3 regions of the Terrabacter sp. GCM10028922 genome follow, and region 2 is predicted to be linked to each of the others. Evidence: riboswitches for the same ligand, from Rfam matches in the RefSeq annotation. Region 2 holds a riboswitch; each other region holds the start of a gene.
The links. Region 2 has a riboswitch for cyclic di-AMP ahead of ACFQU3_RS11625 (CHAP domain-containing protein). Riboswitches for the same ligand answer to the same signal wherever they lie in the genome.

Region 1 (4,733 bases), on a different contig from region 2:
GAGCCGGAACGGCGGGTAGGCATCGGTCATCAGGCCGGCGTAGACGGCGACGCGGAAGACCCAGCGGTTCATCCCCAGCACGAGGTCGTACAGGCCGCGCGGGTAGTGGTCGGCGAACAGCAAGACGATCCCGGCGATCAGGACGATCAGACCGATCAGGCCGGAGCCGTACAGCCACGCATTGCCGTGGTTGACCTGGTTGTAGCCGCCGAACGCGGCACCAGTGAAGACCCCGATGATCAGGTAGTGGGGCAGGGCGAGCAGCCACCACTTCACGAGCACGAGCCCGCGCGAGAGCGACGTCGGGTAGTCGACCTCGAGCCGGGCCGGGTAGTCGGGGACGTCCTTGAGCGTGAAGGGCGGGTAACGGTCGGTGCCCAGGGCGCTGTAGGAGTAGAAGCCCACACGCCATGACCAGCGCAGAACGCCGACATTGAACGTGAACAACCCCACCGGGTACCGGCCGGTGAAGAGGATCGCGAAGAACGCGATCACACTCACCACCGCGAACGCCAGCCACAGGAACATCAGAACGACGTAGTGCGGGATCGCGAGCAACCACTTGACCAGCCAGAGGCCCCGGCTCAGCGTCGGGGCGAGCTCACCGGTGATGTGCAGGGGGTAGGGGAGTGACTTGGTGTCCATGACTGGGCCTCTCTGTCGCGCGGTTGCGACGGTGGCTGAGGGGCGCTCCTGAAGCTCGGCATGACTGGTCGAACCTGACGAGCTCACGCTCGAGCGTTGTCCGTCGGCCACGGGGCGGGCCCCTGCATTGGTGGTCTCGACGCTACGCCTGCAACTGCTAACTAGCAATCAATTTCTAGAATAAGTTTGCTATACTGCGCGAATGGGTGCAGAGTGGAGCTTCCTGACGAACCATGCTCGTGTCCTGGTCTGCATCGCCCACGACCAGGGACTGCGGCTACGAGATGTCGCCGAGGTACTCGGCCTCACCGAGCGAACGGTGTTCGGCATCGTCACCGAGCTGACCGAGGCCGGGTACGTCGTCAAGGAGAAGGACGGCCGACGCAACCGTTACCGGATCCAGCACCATCTGCCACTGCGGCAACGCGTAGGCCGTGAAGCGACGATCGGCGAGCTGCTCGACCTGCTCGTGGCCTCGAGCTGACATGACACACCAGGCGCCCGTCTGGCACGCAGATTTCGTGCGATCCATGTGCGATTCGACGCTCAGTCTCCGGCACACGAGCGGACACAAGGACCGAACCCGACGCGCCGAAACCGGACGTTTCCGCAGGTCAGGCCCACTTTTGGGGCCCTCACCACCTGCCATCCAGATGACAGGTGCCAACCGGTGGGGATGGTGACCGAATTTCCTTGTGTACCAAGCAGATTGGAGCTGGCGGGGGGACTCGAACCCCCAACCCCCTGTTTACAAGACAGGTGCGCTACCGATTGCGCCACGCCAGCACGCCCCCGGCGTCGCGCCGCGGACGGGCGAAAGCGTAACCGAGCCGGGCGGCATACGCCCACACCACGGTGCGACCGGACCCAGCAGGCTCGCAGCTGGACGGCCTCGCGCAACCCAGGGGTTGGTCGCACGAGGCCGTCCGGAACTGTTCTATCAGGAACTCACGGCAGACGCAGTACCTGACCCACGTAGATCAGGTCGGGGTCGGAGACCCGTGCCGTGTTGGCCTTGTACAGCGCCTTCCAGCCGCCCTTCACGTCGTGGCGAACCGCGAGCTTGCTGAGCGAGTCGCCGCGGCGCACGGTGAACTTGGCGCCCTTGCCGGAGTAGCTCGTCGACGTCGTGGCGTACGTCTTCTTCTTCGTGACCTTCTTCTTGGTGACCTTCTTCGTCGTCACCGGTGCACTGTCGTTCGACGGCGAGACGGAGACAGCGCCGCCGTTGGCGCGTGTCAGACCGGCCCGCTGCGAGCACACGGGCCAGGCGCCGGGGCCCTGGACCGCGAGCACCTTCTGCGCGATGGCGATCTGCTGGGACTTCGAGGCGAGGTCGGCGCGTGAGGCGTACTTCGTGCCACCGAAGCCGCGCCACGTGGCGGGGTGGAACTGGAGGCCGCCGTAGTAGCCGTTTCCGGTGTTGATGTGCCAGTTGCCGCCAGACTCGCACTGGGCGACGCGATCCCAGACCGAGGAGGCCTTGGCCGACCCCGCGGTGGAGATGCCGGCGACGACGGTGGCGGCGCCGGCGATGCCGACTCCCGCGATGCGCTGCTTGACCGAGACCTTCTTGGCGGCAGCATGCTTGGACAGGTACTGCATGGGTGAGTCCTTCCTGACGCGCGCCTCCGGGGTTAGCTGTCGGATTAGGGCGTCAGGTGCCCCGCCGCGTGCGCGACTTCACCCCAAGGCCAGATCTCGTCCTCTGCCATGCGCTCAAACACACATGCACTCACTGGCCACACTGGTTCCCCCGTCCTCGCCCGGCCCACTGTGTGAGCTGCATCCCTGGCTGGCGAGGCTCGGCGCGGGCAGGGAACGGATTGTTGGGTGTCCATGTGAAGTTGTGGTGCGTTCGTGTGGAGCCGGACGCCAGGAAGCGGCCCGGAATCGAGTGGTGAGATCCCGTTCCGACCCGAAGGTCGGGACCGCCGCACCGACGGTACGCGACGCTCACAGGGCGACACAACAGAAGTCGAGATCTTTTCGTGATCTTTTCTTGATGCGAACGCGATGTGCCGCGGGGCCGTTCTGGGGCCGTTCACGGGCGCTCGGGGTCCCCCTAGGGGCCGAACGGGTCGGTCGCGAACGGGTCCCAGGTGAGGCTCGCCCCGCGCTGCAGCGCGACGAGGGCCACGACGAGACCGAAGGCCGTGAGGACGGTGGGGACCACCTGTGCCGCCAGCCCGGCCGGCACGAGACGTCTGGCCATCGAGCGTGACCCGCGCCGCAGCGACGCTCCCCCGGGCCCCCGCCACAGCATGAAGAGCCCCAGGAAACCGCCCACCGCGAGCGTGACCGGCGCCCCCGGACCGAGCTCGGTGCCTCGCGCGCCGGCGAGCAGGAGCGCGCTGGCGAAAATGCCGGCGAGCGCCACGGCGACGGGAAGCACCAGGCCGACGGCCGTCGCGATGATGCCGACGACGAGGTGCCACGGGCTCGACACGACGGCATACGGCACGTCGCTGCGGCGCCGCCCGTAGTCGTAGCGGCGCAGCACGAGCGCCGTCACGGACCGGTCGGTCGCGCGGGCGAGGACCGACAGCCCGACGAGAACGAGCAGCGCGACGCCGGGCCACGCCATGAGCGCCCCGATCCACGCGATCGCGACCCCCATGAGCAGGCCGGTGCGCATCGGCATACCGATGCGCGGGTCGCCCTCACGCTCGGGCAGCCCCTCGTCGTCGTCCCACTCCTCCTCGGGCCAGTGGTGCTCGGACTCCGGGGCCTCCGGCTCGTCCCACCCGCTGCCGTATGCCGTGTGGTCGGGCTCCGGTGCCCGCGGACCGGTCGGTGGGGGTGCCCACCGCACGTTCGTGTCGACGACGGGTTGCGCGGCCGTCGGCGTCACAGGCGGCATGACGGCGGTGCCGCCGTTCTGGAGCACCTGTGTCTCGCCGGGGATGACCGTCGGGCGGTCGTGGTCCCATGGCCCGCCGCTCGGGGTCGGCACGGTCGCCGCCCGGCCCGCGGCATACAGCTCGAGCGCGGCGATGACCTCGTCGGCGTACGGGCGGTGGCGCGGGTCGGGCGACAGCGACGCGCGCAGGAGCGGCACGAGGCGTGGGTCGACGCCGTCGAGGTCGACGTCGCCGGCGCGTACGCGCGTGAGGACGGCGTCCATGCGGGCACGGCCGAACGGCGGACGGCCCGACGCGGCATACGTGATGGTGGCCGCCCACCCCCACCAGTCGGTGGCGTCGGTGATGGCCGCACCCTCGACGAGCTCGGGCGAGAGGTAGCCGGGGGTGCCCATCACGAGGCCGCCCACGGTGTGTCGCACGTCGTCCTGCAGGTGCGCGATCCCGAAGTCGATGAGGACCGGCTCACCGTCCTCGATCAGGACGTTGCCGGGTTTAATGTCGCGGTGCACGACGCCGCACGCGTGGATGCTGCGGATCGCCTCGGCGACCCCGCGGGCGAGGCGCAGCAGCTCGCCCGGCGCCATCGGCCCGTGGTCCTCGACGACCTCGTCGAGCGCCGGGCCGGGCACGTAACGGGTCACGATGTAGGGGCGCGGCGCCATGACGTCGGCGTCGATGACGCTCGCGACGCGGGCGTCACGGATGCGTGAGAGCGTCTCCACCTCGCGGGCCAGGCGCTGCCGGGCGTCGGCGTCGTTGGCCACGTGGGCGCGCAGGACCTTGATCGCGACGGCACGTCCGCGCGGGTCGAGCGCCAGGTGCACGACCCCCATGCCGCCCTCGCCGATCTCCTCGAGGAGGCGGTAGCGGCCGATGCGCTGGCCCCAGGCGGCACCGCCCGCGCCCACGGGGACCCCACCGGTGCGCACGCCCGCGCGGGGGCCCTGCACCCGCTCGGTGCGGTCGTACGCGGTCATGCCCCTACGGTAAGCGACCGGGGGGCTCGCGGATGAACCCCGTGACCGCGCGCCGCAGAGTGTCCCGTTGCGCCCGGCTTCGTCCGGGTTCGTTCGTCCGTGCGTTCGGCGGTCAGTGTGTGATGTAGTCGCGAAGCTGGTCGCGCTCGGACTGCAGCTCGGAGAGCCGGTGCTTGACGATGTCGCCGATGCTGACGATGGCCGTCAACCGGCCGTCGGCGTCGACGATGGGCACGTGCCGCAC
Region 2 (4,733 bases):
GGCCACCTCGCCGGAGCCGACCTCGACGTCGCCGTCGACGACCGCGGCCGAGTCCACGTCGCCGACACCGGCTCCGACGACGACCGAGGAGACGCCGTCGCCGACGTCCACCACCTCGCCGTGACGCCGGCCACGGGCCGGCCGGCGTCACGGGATCAGCCGCTGACCACCCCCTCGGCGACCAGCTGCGGCACGGGCTGGTCGGGGTGCGGCTCGTCGCCGAGCTCCTTCTGCGCCAACCACATCCGCGCCTCGAGCTCAGCCCTGACCGCGGCGTATGCCGGGTCGTCGGCGACGTTGACCAGCTCCTCCGGGTCGGCCTCCAGGTCATAGAGCTCCCACTCTGGCGGGAACCTCCGGTCCGAGCACCCCGGCAGTCCGAGCCCGTCGTTGTAGAAGTGGATCAGCGTGTAGCGGTGGGTGCGGTAGCCGTAGTGCGCCCCGACGTAGTGACTGCTGTCGTCGTGCATCCAGTAGCGGTAGTAGAACCCCTCGGCGTCCCGGTCTCGTTCCGCCGCAGACGAGCTCGTGAGGTCGCCCCAGAACGACCGGCCCTGCATCCGCTCCGGCACGTCGACACCGGCGGCCTCGAGCAGGGTCGGCGCGATGTCGACGTTGGTGACGATGCGGTCGAGCGCGGCCCCCGCGGGGACGGCGCGCGGGTAGGAGAGGACGAACGGCATACGGATGGACTCCTCGTACATGAACCGCTTGTCGAACCAGCCGTGGTCGCCGAGGAAGAAGCCCTGGTCGGAGGAGTAGACGACGATCGTGTCGTCGAGATCGCCGCGTTCACGCAGCCAGCCGGTGACCCGACCGACGTTGTCGTCGACGGAGGCGACGCAGGCGAGGTAGTCCTCCATGGAGCGCTGGTACTTCCACAGGGCCTCCTCGTCGCGGCTCAGACCCTCGGGCACCGGCTGCTTGAGGTCCTCGGCGTTCAGGTGGTCGGCGATCCGCATCGCAGCCCGCCTCGCGGTGTCCGACCGGCCCGCGAAGTCGTCGGTGAACGTCGCAGGCACGGGGATCGGGCCGGACGCACCCGGGCCGCCGACGGCATACATCCCGTCGTGCTCCTCGTCGGGCTCCCACGGCCGGTGCGGCGCCTTGTGCCACACGAGCACGCACCACGGCGCGTCGTCGCCGGAGTCGTCGAGCGACTCGACCCAGCGGATCGCGAGGTCGGTGATGAGGTCGGTCGCGTAGCCCTGCTCGACCCGCAGCCCGTCGGCGGAGAGGAACCGCGGGTCGTGGTACTCGCCCTGGTCGATGAGCGCGTCCCACCGGTCGAAGCCCTGCGGGTCGTGCTCGACGCCGCCGGTCGAGCCCTGACCCAGGTGCCACTTGCCGACGAACGCGGTTCGGTACCCCGCCTCGCGCAGCGCCGTGACGAACGTCGGCTGTGACGCGTCGATGAACGTGTCGAGCGTCGTGACCCCGTTGACGTGGCTGTACATGCCGGTGAGGATCGAGGCCCGGCTCGGCGAGCACAGCGAGTTCGTCGCGAAGAGGTTGTCGAGACGGGCGCCTGCGGCCGCGACCGCGTCGATGTGCGGCGTGCGGTTGACGACCGAGCCGTAGGTGCCGATGGCGTGCGCGGCGTGGTCGTCGCTCAACATGAAGACGATGTTCGGGCGGCGCGCTGCAGTGCTCACCGTGTCAACGCTAGACCGGCCCGCGGCAACCGGTCGGGGTCGGCCGGGACGGGCCCGCGCCGGTCTCTCTCAGGGCACCCCTAGCATCGGCGGCATGACTGAGCGACGCGTCCGAGATGCCACGACGGCCGACGCACCCGCGTGCGCGGCCATCTACGAGCCCTACGTCACCGGCACGTCGATCACGTTCGAGACCGAGGCGCCGGGGGCCGACGAGATGGCACGCCGTATCGCCGCCGCGCAGGAGGCGTACGCCTGGCTCGTCCTCGAGGAGGTCGGCGAAGAGGGTGCCCACGTCGTCGGGTACGCCTACGCGGGTCCGTTCAAGGCGCGCGCCGCCTACCGCTGGTCCTGCGAGGTGTCGGTGTACCTCGAGCTGGACCGCCGGGGCAGGGGCGGCGGCCGGGCGCTCTACGCGACGCTGCTCGAGCGGCTCGCCGCCCGCGGCTACCGGATGGCGGCCGCCGGCATGACCCAGCCCAACGAGGCGAGCGGCCGGCTGCACGAGGCCCTCGGCTTCGAGCTCGTCGGGACGTTCCGGGACATCGGCTGGAAGCACGGCGGGTGGCACGACGTCACGTGGGTCCAGCGCCGGCTCGGCGACCCGGACGCCGATCCCACCGAGCCCGCCTGAACCTGCCTGAACCTGCCAGACCGTGCCAGACCCTGCCTGACCCCCACCTGGCCCCGCCCTCACGTCGAGTGGGCACTTTGCACCCGCCGTGACCGGTGCAAAGTGCCCACTCGACTGTGGGGTGGAGGCTCGGCTGGGGCTGGGGCTGGGGCTGGGGCTGGGGCTGGGCGGGGCTGGGCGGCGTACGAAAGTCCGCACTCGACGGGAGCGCGCGGGGACGGCGAAGGGGAGGATGCGTCGGCATCCTCCCCTTCGTCGGTACGCGTCAGGTACAGCGCGTCAGACCCCGTGGGTCACGGCGCGTAGATGTACCGCATGCCCGGACCGTCGGTCAGCGTGCGCGTGTTGTAGTTGTACGGGCCGGCGAGGGCGTTCATCTCGACGATGTGCACCTGGTCGCCGTCGACGCTCGTGACCCAGGCGACGTGGCCGACGCTGGACGAGCCGTGGACGCCCGGCTCCATGACGAGGATCGAGCGCGAGCGCGGCGTGCCGCTCACGGTGTAGCCGGCGTTGGCTGCGCCGGTGTCCCAGACCATCGCGTTGCCGGTCCAGCCGCCGGGGTAGTAACCCTCCGACTGGTACCACTTGTTGAGCGCGCCCCACGTGCACTGGCCGTCGGTGGCCCAGTTGTACGAGGACCGCATGCCCGACGAGGCGCTCGGGACGGAGTAGTTGCTGCTCGACTTCGTCGACGACGTGCTGGTCGTCAGGGTGCTACGCGTCAGGTCGCGCGACGCGCGCTGGGCCGCAGCCTTGCGCGCGGCGGCAGCCTCCGCGGCGGCCTTGGCCGCAGCCCGCTGGGCCTTGACCTGGACGTCCTCGATGACGCGCGGCTTCGGCGTGGCGACGCGCTGGGCGACGGCCTTCTGCACGGCCGGCGCGTAACCGATCTTGGACAGGGCGGTCGCCGCGGCGGGAACCGCGGCGGGGGTGTCGGTCGGACCGACGGCGGCCGGGGCCGCCCCCAGACCGGCGGCAGCGACGTCACCCGAGTTCGGGGACAGGGTGTCGGCGCTCGCGGGATTCGCGAAGGTGGCAACGAGGCCACCCGTAGCGGCGACGACGGCCGCGCCCTTCATGGCCGGCTGAGCCGACTCGCGGGCGAGGAGCTTGAGTTCGTTGAGGGGGTTGTGACGTCCGGGCGCGCGGTGGCGACCGCGATTGTTGTCGTGGTTCACGCTGTACCTCTCCGCGCCTACGAAGTTAGCTGTCGGGTTCGGGCGGAAAGGTGCCCGGTGCTGCCCCCGGTGCGCGACGGGTCGCGATCCGGGCGAGTACTTCACCCCAAGGACGTCCGGAGTCGTTGCGCCGGACGCCCGGAGAAACGTGTGGTTCCTCCGCTCCTGTCACAAGGTTGCTGTCTCCCGTGAGGCGGTGACAGGACTAGGCGGTCCACCTCGCGAGAGCCCGACCAGATGGCCGGACTCCGGGAACTGTAGACGAGTCAACTGGCAAAAGTCACGTTGAGGTAACGGTGACGCGCGGGCAATGTCCTTGAACGTCCGTTTTCATGCGGCTTACCGGCGCTTTACCTCTCTCATAGTGAGACCCGGGTCACACCGGCTTCCTGAGGGCCCGAAGCGGCCCGTGGGTATGCCGGGCGGTCGGCTCCCAGCCGGGCGCGGGGTCCGGAATCGCCCGCCACACGGCATACGCGATGGTGCGTCTCGGGCCGGGGCGGCGTCGGTTCGGCGAGGTTCGGCGTCAGGAGAACTTTCTCCGCTGTATCCCTGCCGCGCGTCCCCCGACGGGACTTCACTGGGAGGACACGGCGCGCCACCGCGCGCCCCGGAGGAAGGACCGACCGTGCTCGAGAGCTCCCACGCGTTCAGCGGCTTCTCCGTCGACGACATCCCCGCTGCGAAGGCGTTCTACGCCGACACCCTGGGCCTGCGCGTCACCGAGGAGAACGGCATGCTGACGCTTCACCTCGCCGGCGACGGCGGCGACCGGCCGGTCGTCATCTACCCGAAGCCGGACCACACGCCGGCGACGTTCACCATCCTCAACTTCCCGGTCGACGACGTCGAGGCGGCCGTCGACGACCTGACCTCGCGCGGCGTGACCTTCGAGAGGTACGAGGGCACGCCCCTCGAGACCGACGAGAAGGGCGTCCTCCGCGGGGAGGGTCCGCACATCGCGTGGTTCACCGACCCCGCCGGCAACGTCCTGTCGGTCATCGGAGCCTCGCCCGGCAGCTGACCAGGTGAACCACCTCGACTGACCCGGGCCGGTGGCTAGGGTCGGGACGTGTTCGACGACAGCGCACACGTCCTCCGCCGCGCCCGCCGCGTGCTCGCCGAGCACGTGACCCCGGCGGTCCACCGAGACCGAATGCCGCTCGCGACGTCCGCGTGGCACGTGCCGGGCGAGCCCGTGCCGGTCGTCGAGGCGCTGCGCGCGGCCGCCGAAGGGCAGTTCGAGCCGGTCGGCCAGGGCAC
Region 3 (4,733 bases), on a different contig from region 2:
CGGTCCGACCGTCTCGCAGACCGTGGCCCGCATGGAGCGCGACGGCCTCGTCGCCGTCTCCGGAGACCGTCACCTCGAGCTGTCCGACCACGGGCGGCTGCTCGCGACGCGCGTCATGCGCAAGCACCGCCTCGCCGAGCGTCTGCTCGTCGACGTCATCGGTCTCGAGTGGGAGTACGCCCATGACGAGGCGTGCCGCTGGGAGCACGTCATGTCCGAGAAGGTGGAGCGCAAGATCCTCGGTCTGATCGGCGAGGGCCTGGAGTCCCCCTACGGCAACCCGATCCCGGGTCTCGCCGAGCTCGGAGTGCGTCAGGACGAGGACTTCCTGAGCGGCCTCAGCACGCTGACAGCGGTGGTCGGCGACGTGCCGGCGGTCGTCACGATCCGCCGCATCGGTGAGCCCGTGCAGGTCGACCCCGAGGCGCTCGCGCTGCTGACGAGCGCCGGCGTCGTGCCCGGGGCCCGGGTCGAGGTCGTGCGTGAGGGTGGCCGGGTCGTGGCGGTGCGCGAAGGCAGCGAGCCGTCGACGGGCGTCTCCCTGCCTCACGACGTCGCCGTCCACGTCTTCTGCCAGGCAGCCGCGAGCACCGCTGCGTGAACACGCCGCATCCGTCAGGGTTTGCCCCGGTCCGGCACCTCGTTTTGGCATGCCTTGCCACACCTCGGAAGACGTCGATGAAAATTCTTTGACTTCGGTGGACGCCAAGGTGACAAGGACCATGGGGTTGGGTACGGTTGGCCGCACTTGCTCTCCCCGTCGAGCGAGTGCCCCGGGTCGGACCGCCTAGTCCTGCCATCGACCTGAGGCTCAGTACGAACCGCACGGCAGGAGCGGGGGAACCACTTTCTCCGGGCGTCGAGAGACGTCCTCGGGGTGAAGCCCTCCGTGGACCCGAACGGGTCCGAGCGAAGGCCGGGCGAGTACCTCCAGCCCGAACCCGACAGCTCACCTCGTAGGCGTCGAGAGGTCAAACGTGGCTCAGAACGTTCCCGGGCGCCACCGCGCCCCCGGTCGATTCAACGCGATCTCCGAGCTCAAGACGATCGCCAAGGAGTCTGCTCAGCCCGCCGTGAAGGGTGCCGCCATCGTCGCGGCCTCGGGTGGCCTCGTGGCCACCTTCGCCGGTCCGGCGAGCGCCGCAGACGGTTCGACCGTCGCAGGCCCCGCGGTCGTCGGCCCCCAGGTCGGCACCCTGAAGGCGTCCAACGCCCTCTCTGCCATCGGCTACGCCAAGCCCGCCCTCAAGGCAGCCACGGTCAAGCCCGTTGTCATCGAGGACATCAAGGTCAAGACCGAGCGCGCCGAGAAGAAGGCAGCCGAAGAGGCCGCCGCCGCGCGTGAGGCCGCCTCCGAGCGTGCGTCGCGTTCCGCGAGCCGCACCGCCCTCAACGTCGCTCCCGACCCCAGCGCCACCGGCATCATCGGCATCGCGCAGTCGCTCTTCGGCGTCCCGTACGTCTACGGCGGCACGACGCCGTCGGGCTTCGACTGCTCGGGCTTCACGTCCTACGTCTACCGCCAGGCCGGCATCTCGATCCCGCGCACCGCGTCCGCGCAGGCCGCGGCCTCGACGCCCGTCAGCAGCCCGCGTCCCGGTGACCTCGTCTTCTTCGGCTCGCCGATCTACCACGTGGGCATCTACGTCAGCCCCGGCCGCATGATCGACGCGCAGCGCACCGGCACCGTGATCGGCAACCACTCGATCTGGACCACGCCGTCGATGTACGGCCGTATCTGAGCGCCCGTTCCCGCCTCTTCTCGTTGCGCCCCCACCGGAGTCCGGTGGGGGCGCAACGCTTTTCCGGGGTCAGCGCGGTCCATGGTTGACTGAGGCGATGACCGTGCAGCCTGCCGCCGAGTCCACGACCCTCATCGAGCTCGAGCTCTGGAGCGACCTGGTCTGCCCCTACTCGTGGGTGGCCAAGCGGCGCCTCGAGGCCGCCGTCGCAGCGTTCGAGCGTCCCCACGACGTCACCGTGCGGCTGCGCTCGTTCGAGCTCGACCCGGACGTCCGGGTCGGTGGGGGCGTGCCCGTCGACGAGCACGTCGGCGCCCGGCACGGCGTCGACCGGGCGGCCGGACGACTCATGAACGCGACGGCGAGCGAGGTCGCCGAGGCGGACGACCTCATCTTCGACTGGGACAGCGCCGTGCGGGCCAACACCTTCGACGCCCACCGCCTCTGCGTGCTCGGCCGCGAGATGGGTGGCCCGGCGTTGCGGTCCGCGGCCGTCGAGCGCTTCCACTCCGCACACTTCCGCGAGGGCCTCGCCATCGACGACCACGAGGTGCTCCAGCGCCTCTCCGCCGAGTGCGGCCTCGACGAGCGCCGCGTCTCGGCGGTGCTCGCCTCCGACACGTACGCCGACGAGGTGCGAGCCGACGAGCAGCGGGCGCACTCGATGGGCGTCACCTCGACGCCGTTCGTCGTCGCCAACGGGTACGCCGCCGTGTCGGGTGCGCGCCCCGTCGAGGACTACCTGGCCCTCCTGCGCGGGGTCGCGACGCAGACGGTCTGAGCGGGGACCCGCGCACTTCGGGAGACGACGGGCTTCGGTGGGTGCTCCCGTCCCCTCCTCGGGAGCACCCACCGTCGTTCGGCCGGCAGCCCCCATCGCGACCGGCCGTGACGCGCCCCGGCTCGGCCCCACGGCTGCGCCGGACCCCCTGGCCCGAGGCGTCGTCCGAGGAGCGCGTCACATCAGGAGACGTCGCTGCCGGTCAGGTGTGTCGCAAACGCGCGCAAATCCCCACAAGCTGTGTCGGCCGCGCACATCGGTGGGCATGTCGCGCCATGATTCGGCCCGTGCGGCGTCTCCAAGGGGAAGGATGCGTGAGGTGCGTTGCTGACGCGCCGACCGGGTCGGGGGACGAGACCCGGCACCCGGCCACGCGCCCGGCAAAGCCATGGGTCGATGGGCCCGAAGCAGGCCGGCAGACCAGGGATGGGAGAGCGTGGAGCAGGCGCACGACGAGCACGGCGGCGTGGCAGGCGAGTCCGGCGACGTGGGGGCCGAGGCCGAGGACGTGGCGGCCTCCGGCGTGCCCGCGCCCGTCGGGCGGGCGGGGGACGCGACGCGAAGCCGGTCCCCGAGGTCCCACGACGGCGATCGACACCGGGGCGCCCATCCGGACGACCCATCGGATGACCGTGCGGACGACGCGGTGCTCGTGGACAGCGTGCGCGGAGGGGACGACACGGCATACTCCGAGCTGTGGACGCGGCACGAGCCGGCGGCACGTCGGCTCGCGACCCGGATCGCCTCGCCCAGCGACGTCGACGACCTCGTCAGCGAGAGCTTCACCCGGACCCTCGACGCGATCCGCTCGGGCGGCGGCCCCGGCACGGCGTTCCGGCCCTACCTGCTGACGACGCTGCGCCGGGTCAACATCGACGTCGCCCGCCGCTACACGAGCCGGGTCGTGCTCACGGACGACGAGGCGGCCGTCGACAGCGTGTCGGACACGTCGGCGGAGGACGCCGCCGTCGAGGCCGAGGAACGCGATGCCGTCTGGGCCGCCTGGCGCTCGCTGCCCGACGAGTCCCGGTCACTGCTGTGGGAGCTCGTCGTCCACGAGGAGAAGCCGCACCAGCTCGCGCCCCGGCTGGGCACGACCGCGAACGGCGTGGCGAGCCGCAGCAAGCGCGCGCGTGAGCGGCTGCGCCAGGTCTTCCTGTCGGAGCTCGTCGCGAACGCGGGTGACCCGCAGTGTCGGGAGGTGCGGCGCCAGCTCGGTGGTTACGTGCGCGACTCCTTGCCGGCCAAGGCGCGAGAGCGCGTCGACGAGCACCTCGACCGGTGTGCACGGTGCCGTGCGGCAGTGCTCGACGTCATCGACGTCGACGCCGCGATCCGGCTGCGGGTCGCCCCGGTGCTGCTGCCCGGCGCCTTCGCCGCTGCCGGAGGAGCCGGCGCGTCGGTCGGGTCCGCGGGCGCCGGTGCGCTCGGAACGGGCCCAGCCGGTGCTGCCGCGTGGGCGACGGCAGCAGGGGCTGCGGCTCCTCCGCCGGTCCTCGGCGTCGAGTCGTTCCTCGACGACATCGAGGGGCTCGGCGCAGGCGCCGGGGCCACGTCGGGTGGGTCGACAGTCGTCGGGAAGGTGCTCTCGGTGCCCGGCCGCTCGGCGGCTGCCGTCGTCGCCGCGGCCGCCATCATCGTGGCCGCCGTGCTCTTCCTGGTCCAGTCAGAGCCCGCGGGCCAGGTCGCGGCCGACGCGTCGACCGGGCGCGACTCGTCCTCCGGTATGCCGGGTGGCTCCGAGTCGGGGTGGCCGACGACCACCGAGGCGGCCGAGACGGGCGCCACGAGCGCGACAACCGCACCGGGTCCCGTCATCGGCGCCGCGACGGCCGCGGTGGCCCGGCTGCGTGAGCCGGCAGGCGTGCCGGGCGGACGTCCGCTCCGGCCCGGGACGTCGTCCTCACCGGGAACCTCCACAGCCGGGAGCCCGTCGAGCACCTCCAGCACGTCGCCGGCGGCGACCACGCCGCCACCGCCCGGCGATGTCGGCACGGTGACGCGGCTGCTGCTCGAGCCGGGAGACCAAGGCACCTACCTCGCGCACCTCGAGGCGCCGGACGGCTGGCTCATCACGTCGGTGCTCGACCGGCACGGCGCGCGCGCCACCGAGCACGTCTCGAGCCCGACGCGGGCCCTCGACGACCGGCTTCGCGCGGGTCAGCTCGTCATCGAGGTGACGCGGACCCGGACCGGTCTGACCGGAGAGC

Region 1: linked by a shared signal. The riboswitch ahead of ACFQU3_RS08740 (transglycosylase family protein) and the one ahead of ACFQU3_RS11625 (CHAP domain-containing protein) in region 2 are both predicted to bind cyclic di-AMP.
Region 3: linked by a shared signal. The riboswitch ahead of ACFQU3_RS10455 (C40 family peptidase) and the one ahead of ACFQU3_RS11625 (CHAP domain-containing protein) in region 2 are both predicted to bind cyclic di-AMP.

What each region holds. Positions count from the first base shown of each region.
Region 1 is NZ_JBHTFG010000008.1:63,690-68,422, reverse strand. Features, by position in the region: gene ACFQU3_RS08755 (DUF4389 domain-containing protein) at 1-645, opposite strand, end outside; gene ACFQU3_RS08750 (helix-turn-helix transcriptional regulator) at 848-1,129, shown strand; tRNA gene ACFQU3_RS08745 (tRNA-Thr) at 1,356-1,431, opposite strand; gene ACFQU3_RS08740 (transglycosylase family protein) at 1,594-2,250, opposite strand; cyclic di-AMP (ydaO/yuaA leader) riboswitch at 2,255-2,466, opposite strand; gene ACFQU3_RS08735 (protein kinase) at 2,711-4,489, opposite strand; gene ACFQU3_RS08730 (CBS domain-containing protein) at 4,602-4,733, opposite strand, start outside.
Region 2 is NZ_JBHTFG010000010.1:205,827-210,559, reverse strand. Features, by position in the region: gene ACFQU3_RS11640 (hypothetical protein) at 1-124, shown strand, start outside; gene ACFQU3_RS11635 (sulfatase) at 156-1,655, opposite strand; gene ACFQU3_RS11630 (GNAT family N-acetyltransferase) at 1,750-2,289, shown strand; gene ACFQU3_RS11625 (CHAP domain-containing protein) at 2,583-3,470, opposite strand; cyclic di-AMP (ydaO/yuaA leader) riboswitch at 3,473-3,676, opposite strand; gene ACFQU3_RS11620 (VOC family protein) at 4,099-4,494, shown strand; gene ACFQU3_RS11615 (alpha-mannosidase) at 4,543-4,733, shown strand, end outside.
Region 3 is NZ_JBHTFG010000009.1:346,842-351,574, forward strand. Features, by position in the region: gene ACFQU3_RS10450 (iron dependent repressor, metal binding and dimerization domain protein) at 1-601, shown strand, start outside; cyclic di-AMP (ydaO/yuaA leader) riboswitch at 799-975, shown strand; gene ACFQU3_RS10455 (C40 family peptidase) at 978-1,742, shown strand; gene ACFQU3_RS10460 (DsbA family protein) at 1,840-2,523, shown strand; gene ACFQU3_RS10465 (sigma-70 family RNA polymerase sigma factor) at 2,960-4,733, shown strand, end outside.